DNA from 2 places in the Achromobacter deleyi genome. Region 1 is predicted to be linked to the other one. Evidence: predicted binding sites of a transcription regulator. Region 1 holds the regulator's gene; the other holds the start of a gene.
What was found. The regulator NrdR, encoded in region 1, represses ribonucleotide reductase genes. The targets are predictions, from matches to a motif close to CACNANATNTNGTG.
Positions count from the first base shown of each region.

Region 2: I6I07_RS22560 (ribonucleoside triphosphate reductase) is a predicted target of NrdR. The motif match lies at 1,398-1,411, and genes of this name have one in related genera.

Region 1 covers NZ_CP065997.1:850,049-853,415, forward strand. The annotation lists gene I6I07_RS03800 (cysteine hydrolase family protein) at 1-257, shown strand, start outside; gene I6I07_RS03805 (GlxA family transcriptional regulator) at 269-1,228, shown strand; gene nrdR (transcriptional regulator NrdR) at 1,251-1,730, opposite strand; gene I6I07_RS03815 (hypothetical protein) at 1,881-3,023, opposite strand.
Region 2 covers NZ_CP065997.1:4,971,324-4,974,690, reverse strand. The annotation lists gene I6I07_RS22570 (PepSY-associated TM helix domain-containing protein) at 1-931, shown strand, start outside; gene I6I07_RS22565 (DUF3325 domain-containing protein) at 928-1,278, shown strand; gene I6I07_RS22560 (ribonucleoside triphosphate reductase) at 1,418-3,367, shown strand, end outside.

The DNA of each region.
Region 1 (3,367 bases):
TGCGCAAGCACGGCATCGAAGGCGTCATCGTCAGCGGCATCCGCACCGAACAGTGCTGCGAGACCACCACCCGCCACGCCAGCGACGACGGCTTCAAGGTGGTGTTCCCGACCGACGCCACGCTGACCTTCGCGATGCAGAGCCCGTCCGGCAAGCACTACACGCCGGCCGAGATCCGCGACGCCACCGAACTGGTCCTGCAGGGCCGCTTCGCCCGCATCGCCCGCGCCGCCGACGTCTTCGCCGACGCGCAATAAGGCAACCGACCATGATTCCCGTGCACTTCGTGTTGCCCCGGGGAATCGTGCTGCTCGACGTGGCCGGGCCGGCCGAGGCGTTCCGGGGCGCCAACAAGCTGTGCCCGGACGCCTTCTCGCAGCATTTCTGCGGCCCGTCGACCGAAGTCGAAAGTGGCATTCCCGGCCTGCACCTGGCCCGGATCCAGCCGCTGCCCGAGAAACTGCCGCCTGAGGCGCTGGTGATCGTGTCCGGCGTGGTCGGCAAGCACATCCGCCTGGATGAGCCCGAGGCCCGCCTCATCATCGACTGGCTGGCGGCGCGCCATCCGGCCGACGGCTTCACACTGATGACCGTCTGCGCCGGCGCCCTGTTCGCCGCCGCGGCCGGCCTGACGCGCCAGCGCGACTGCACCACGCACCACAGCTGCCTGGCGCAGCTGGCCGACCTGGATCCCAGCGCCAGGCTGCACGACAACCGCATCTTCGTGGAAGACGGCAACCTGGTCAGCAGCGCCGGCATCACCGCCGGCATCGACCTGGCGCTGCACATGGTGGCGCGCCATTGCGGCCCGCGCGTGGCCAGCGAGGTGGCGCGCGACATGGTGGTATACCAGCGCCGCGCCGGCACCGACTCGGCGCTGTCGCCCTGGCTGGAGCACCGCAACCACATGCATCCGGGCGTGCACCGGGTGCAGGACGCGGTGGTGCGCAACCCCGCGGCGCCCTGGTCGGCGCAATCGCTGGCCGAGCAGGCCCACACCAGCGCCCGCCACCTGACGCGGCTGTTCCGCGAGCATGCCGGCTGCACTCCGATGGACTACCTGTATCAGATACGCGTCGCGCTGGCGCGCGACATGCTGCGCGAAACCCGCTTGAACCTGGAGTTGGTGGCGGAGAAATCCGGCTTCGGCTCGGCCCAGCACCTGCGCCGCGTGTGGCGCCGGTTCCAGCCGCAGACGCCCAGCATGGCGCGGTCGGTGGCGCTTTAACGCGCCGGGCCGCGCCGCGGCCTCATTCCTTGCGCAGCTTGCCGGGCAGCACTGGTCCCTGCATCTCGCGGATCGCCTCGACGAATTCGCCGATGTCCTCGAAGCTCTTGTAGACCGAGGCGAAGCGCACGTAGGCCACCTTGTCGAGCTTGCGCAGCTCGTTCATGACCAGTTCGCCGATGTGCCCGGAGGCCACTTCGCGCAGGCCGCTGGCCAGCAGCTGTTCCTCGATGCGGGCCACGGCCGCGTCCACGTCCTCGGTGCTGACCGGACGCTTGCGCAGCGCCAGGCTCAGGCTGGCGCGCAGCTTGGCGGGATCGTAGTCGCTGCGGCTGCCATTGCGCTTGACCACGGAAGGCAGCGCCAGCTCCACCCGCTCGTAGGTGGTAAAGCGCTTGTCACAGGATTGGCAGCGACGCCGGCGGCGGATCGCATCGCCCTCTTCCGAGACACGGCTGTCGACGACCTGCGTTTCGGAATTGCCGCAAAATGGACACCGCATGTGTGATCCCTGAAAACACGGAAAGCAATAATTCAGCGATATTGTAACGATGTGGCAGTGTATCGGTGTCAGGAGGGGCCAAATTCGTCCCTGCGCACGCGACGGACATTTTCTCCGCAGCGCCGCGGCACATCGGAACGGAGCGCCCCCTCATTCAAACCGTACGTTCACCATGACCTGGGTGGTGAACTTGCCGAGTTTCATGCCATCGGCGCTACCCGTTGGCGACAATTCGGCGGCGTAGGTATTACGCAATGACAAGGTGCTGCCATGCAACGCGCCGAAGTTGCCTTTCGGGGGAACGACGGCCTGGTTCAGAATGACCGGCTGGCCAGCGGGATCGGTGATCTGCATTTGCAGGCCGTTTTCCTGGCCTTCCTCGTTGCGCAGGAAGATGAAGCGCCCATCGCTGGAGAGACGCTCCGTGCCCATCGGCGTGAATGTCGCCGTGAGCGGCAGGTAGAACTCTTGATCGGGTCCCTCCCCCGGTCTGGCCGTCGTGAGGCTGCCGGTCGAGCAGGAGGGATTGATCCGCGCGGTGACATTGAAGGGCCGCTGCTGCGGCAAGGTTCCCATATAGCCGGCGGTCGCGACCACGCGGTCGAACTGAACCAGATTGTCCACGCCGACGTCGCCGATGCAGGCATCGGGGATGTACTGCAGCCGCGTGGAGCTGGTGGTCAGGAAGATGCCCGGGTTGCCTGTGCCGGTGAAGTCGGAGATCAGCTTGATCATCGTGGTTCCGGGCACCGGGTAGCGCCCCGGATTGACCTTCCTGCTTTTCACGCTCAGCCGCAGGACGATTGTGGCGTGCTGCGGCCGTTGCTGATCGGCGGGCAGGGTTCTGTCAAACGGGACGCCGATCGGAAAGAATTCGGGGAAGACCTGTGCGACGGACTCCAATGCCTTGGGAGACCAGGGATTGGCCTCATTGCCGTCGACGATGATATCCAGGGCCAGGCCGGAATCCCTCAGGGCGTTTCTCAGCGGGGTAAAGTCCCCAAGCGTCGTGAGCATGGGCTGATTCTTGGCCGGGCCTGACGTATAGGTGCATAAGTAATCTACGGCGTAGGGTTGGCTTCGATAGAGGACCGTGCCTTCCGGGGGGATTTTGCTCAAGGCGAAACTCACCGAGGGCGGCAGATGGAATTGCACGGTGCCGGCAGACCCCATGACGGAATGACATTCATCGCCTAGCGCTGTCGCCGGGATCAGCAACGCGCAGGCGATGAGCAGCCCTGCCATCAGCGCGCCCGAGCGGCCTCGGCGCGCAAATCGTGTCCGTTCAGTCATGCCGTCTTCTCGGGAACATGGCCGTTGCCCGATAGGTTGGAGGTTCGTTGCCATTTCAAGAAAAGGGGCGTTGCATGCCGTGGCGAGGACTGCGGGCAAGGCAACCGACACGGCCCCTGATCCAGGGCCGTGTCGGTTGGCAGCGTCGGACGGCGCTCGGTGGAGGCGGAAAATGGATCGAGCGATGGCGCCCGAAGCGACTCTGAATATAGGTCGGCCGAGCCCGGCTTTTGCCGTTCAGCCATAGGAGGGATTACCAAATCGGGGGGGTAATGAAGGCCTGAACGGGGGTGCGAAACCGCGCCGGCGGGGGCACCGGCCCGGAAAACAAAAGGACGGCCCCT
Region 2 (3,367 bases), 2.9 Mb from region 1:
CGGCGCCGAGGCCTCGCGCCAATACCTGGCGGAACTGATGGGCGAAGACCGTCCGGCCCGCGCCGGCACGCCGCTGGCGGTGCCGCCGCTGGAACCGATCGTGGCGCGCGCCGAGCAGATGATCGGCCAGAGCGCCCGCGCCATCGTCATCAACAACCCCGAAGACGGCGCCATGCGCATCGCGGTCTATGGCTGGAACGAGGACGCGGACATGCGCGCCCACATCAGCAGCACCACCGGCATGGCGGAATTCTCGGCCGCCACCGGCGAGCTGCTGCGCATGCGCATGCCCGGCGGCGTGCACGGCGGCGCCGCGCCGCTGACGCGCCAGGTGATGTCGGACCTGCACATGGTGAAGTTCGGCGGACTGGCGATGCAATGGCTGTATTTCCTGTGCGGCCTGGCGGGCACCGCCATGATGGGCACCGGCGCGGTGCTGTTCATGGTCAAGCGCCGCAACAAGATGGGCCACGAATTCGGCGCCGCCACGGCGCGCGTGTATCGCCTGATCGAAGGCCTGAACGTGGCCGCGCTGGCCGGCCTGGCGATCGCCTGCGTGGCCTACTTGTGGGCCAACCGCCTGCTGCCGGTGTCGCTGCCGCAGCGCGCCGGCTGGGAACTGCGCGCCTTCTTCATCGTCTGGGCGCTGACGCTGGCCCACGCCTGGCTGTGCGCGCCGCGGCGCGCGTGGATCTGGCAATTGGGCCTGCTGTCGGCGTTGTGCCTGCTGCTGCCGCTGCTGTCGCTGCTGACGCTGGGCGACCATCCGCTGGCGCAGATCGCGCGCGGCGACTGGGAAAGCGCCGGCGTCGAGCTCACGGCCGTGGCCACCGGCCTGGCGGCCGGCTGGGCTGCGCTACGATTGCACCGGAAACCGCTGTCGGCCCCGCCGCCGCGCAACGCCCGACCGCCCCAGGAAGCCACGGCATGAATCTGAACGACGCATACGGCATCGCCATGGCGCTGCTGCTGACCTATTCGGGCATGGCCTGCCTGAGCCTGGCGATGCCGCGCCACTACGACCAGGTGTGGGGCCGCGATCCCTCCGCCAGCCATACCCGCGTGCTGCGCGCCGCCGGCATCCTGCTGTTGCTGCTGGCGCTGCTGCCCTGCGTCGGCCTGTGGGGCAACACCGTCGGCGTGGTGGCCTGGCTGGGTTGGCTGTCGGCCGGCGCCCTGCTGTGGGTCGGCATGCTGTCGTGGTCGCCGCGCCCGGCGATGCGCACCGCCGCCCTCGCGGTGGTGATCTCGATCGCCGGGGTCGGCTTCGGATTCTAGGGCCGTATTGCGCCCGCGCCGGCCCGGCCGGCGCCGTTTGACCAGCGTCAAGCCAGGCTGACAAACGCCTCGGCAGCCGGGTCTTCAACACCATAGGTGGTGGTAGAGTTTTCCTACCCCACAACATATGGTGTCAGCGATGCAACTCCAACACATCCTCAAGCGCGACGGCCGGGTCGTCGCATTCGACCGCGACAAGATCGCGGCGGCGCTCGCCGCCGCCGGCCGCAGCACCAGAGAACTGGACGCCGACGTCGCGCAGGGACTGGCCAGCGCGGTGATCGCGGCGCTGGCCGCCGAGGGCAACGTCTGCCCCGGCGTGGAGACCATCCAGAACCAGGTCGAGGAAACGCTGGTCAAGGCCGGCTACTGGCGCACCGCCCGCGCCTACATCGTCTACCGCGAACAGCACGCCCGCCTGCGCGCGCTGCGCCACACCCTGGTGGACGTGGAAAGCGCCATGGAGGAATACCTCGAACAGCGCGACTGGCGCGTCAACGCCAACGCCAACCAGGGCTACAGCCTGGGCGGCCTGATCCTGAACGTGGCCGGCAAGGTCACCGCCAACTACTGGCTGTCCAACGTCTTCACGCCCGAGGCCGGCCAGGCCCACCGCGACGGCGACATCCACATCCACGACCTGGACATGCTCAGCGGCTATTGCGCCGGCTGGTCGCTGCGCCAGCTGCTGACCGAGGGCTTCAACGGCATCCCCGGCAAGATCGAGGCCACACCGCCGCGCCACATGTCGGCGGCCATCGGCCAGATCGTCAACTTCCTGGGCACGCTGCAGAACGAATGGGCCGGCGCCCAGGCGTTCAGTTCGTTCGACACCTACATGGCGCCCTTCATCCGCCGCGACGCGATGACCTACACCGAGGTCAAGCAATGCATGCAGGAACTGATCTACAACCTCAACGTGCCGAGCCGCTGGGGCACGCAGACGCCGTTCACCAACCTGACCTTCGACTGGACCTGCCCGGCCGACCTGAAGGAGCAGATCCCCTACGTCGGCGGCGAGGAAATGCCGTTCGCCTATGGCGACCTGCAGACCGAAATGGACATGATCAACCGCGCCTACATCGAGGTGATGATGGCCGGCGACGCCAAGGGGCGCGTGTTCACCTTCCCGATCCCCACCTACAACATCACGCCCGACTTCGACTGGGACCACCCCAACACCGAGCGCCTGTTCGAAATGACCGCGCGCTACGGCCTGCCGTATTTCCAGAACTTCCTGAATTCCGACCTGGAGCCGCACATGGTGCGCTCCATGTGCTGCCGCCTGCAACTGGACCTGCGCGAGCTGCTCAAGCGCGGCAACGGCCTGTTCGGTTCGGCCGAGCAGACCGGCTCGGTGGGCGTGGTGACGGTCAACTGCGCGCGGCTGGGCCACACCTGCCGCGGCGACGAGGCCGCGCTGATGGCGCGCCTGGACCTGCTGCTGGGCATGGGCCGCGACGTGCTGGAAACCAAGCGCAAGGTGGTGCAGCGCTACATCGACCAGGGCCTGTACCCGTACACCCGGCGCTACCTCGGCACTCTGCGCAACCACTTCAGCACGCTGGGCGTGAACGGCATCAACGAGATGATCCGCAACTTCAGCGACGACGCCGAGGACGTCACCACGCCGGCCGGCCACGCGCTGGCGGTGCGGCTGCTGGACCGGGTGCGGGCGCGCATGACCGAGTTCCAGGAAGAGACCGGGCACCTGTACAACCTGGAGGCCACGCCCGCCGAGGGCACCACCTACCGCTTCGCCCGCGAGGACCGCAAGCGCTACCCCGGCATCCTGCAGGCCGGCACCGAGGCCCAGCCCTACTACACCAACTCCAGCCAGCTGCCGGTGGGCCACACCGACGATCCGTTCGAGGCGCTTGCCCTGCAGGAAGCGCTGCAGGGCAAGTACACCGGCGGCACCGTGCTGCACCTGTACATGAACGAGGCCGTGTCCTCGGCCAGCGCCTGCAAAGAGCTGGTGCGGCGCGCGCTGTCGAATTTCCGGCTGCCTTACATCACCGTCACGCCGACGTTCTCGATCTGCCCGAACCACGGCTATCTGGCCGGGCACCACGAGTTCTGCCCGAAG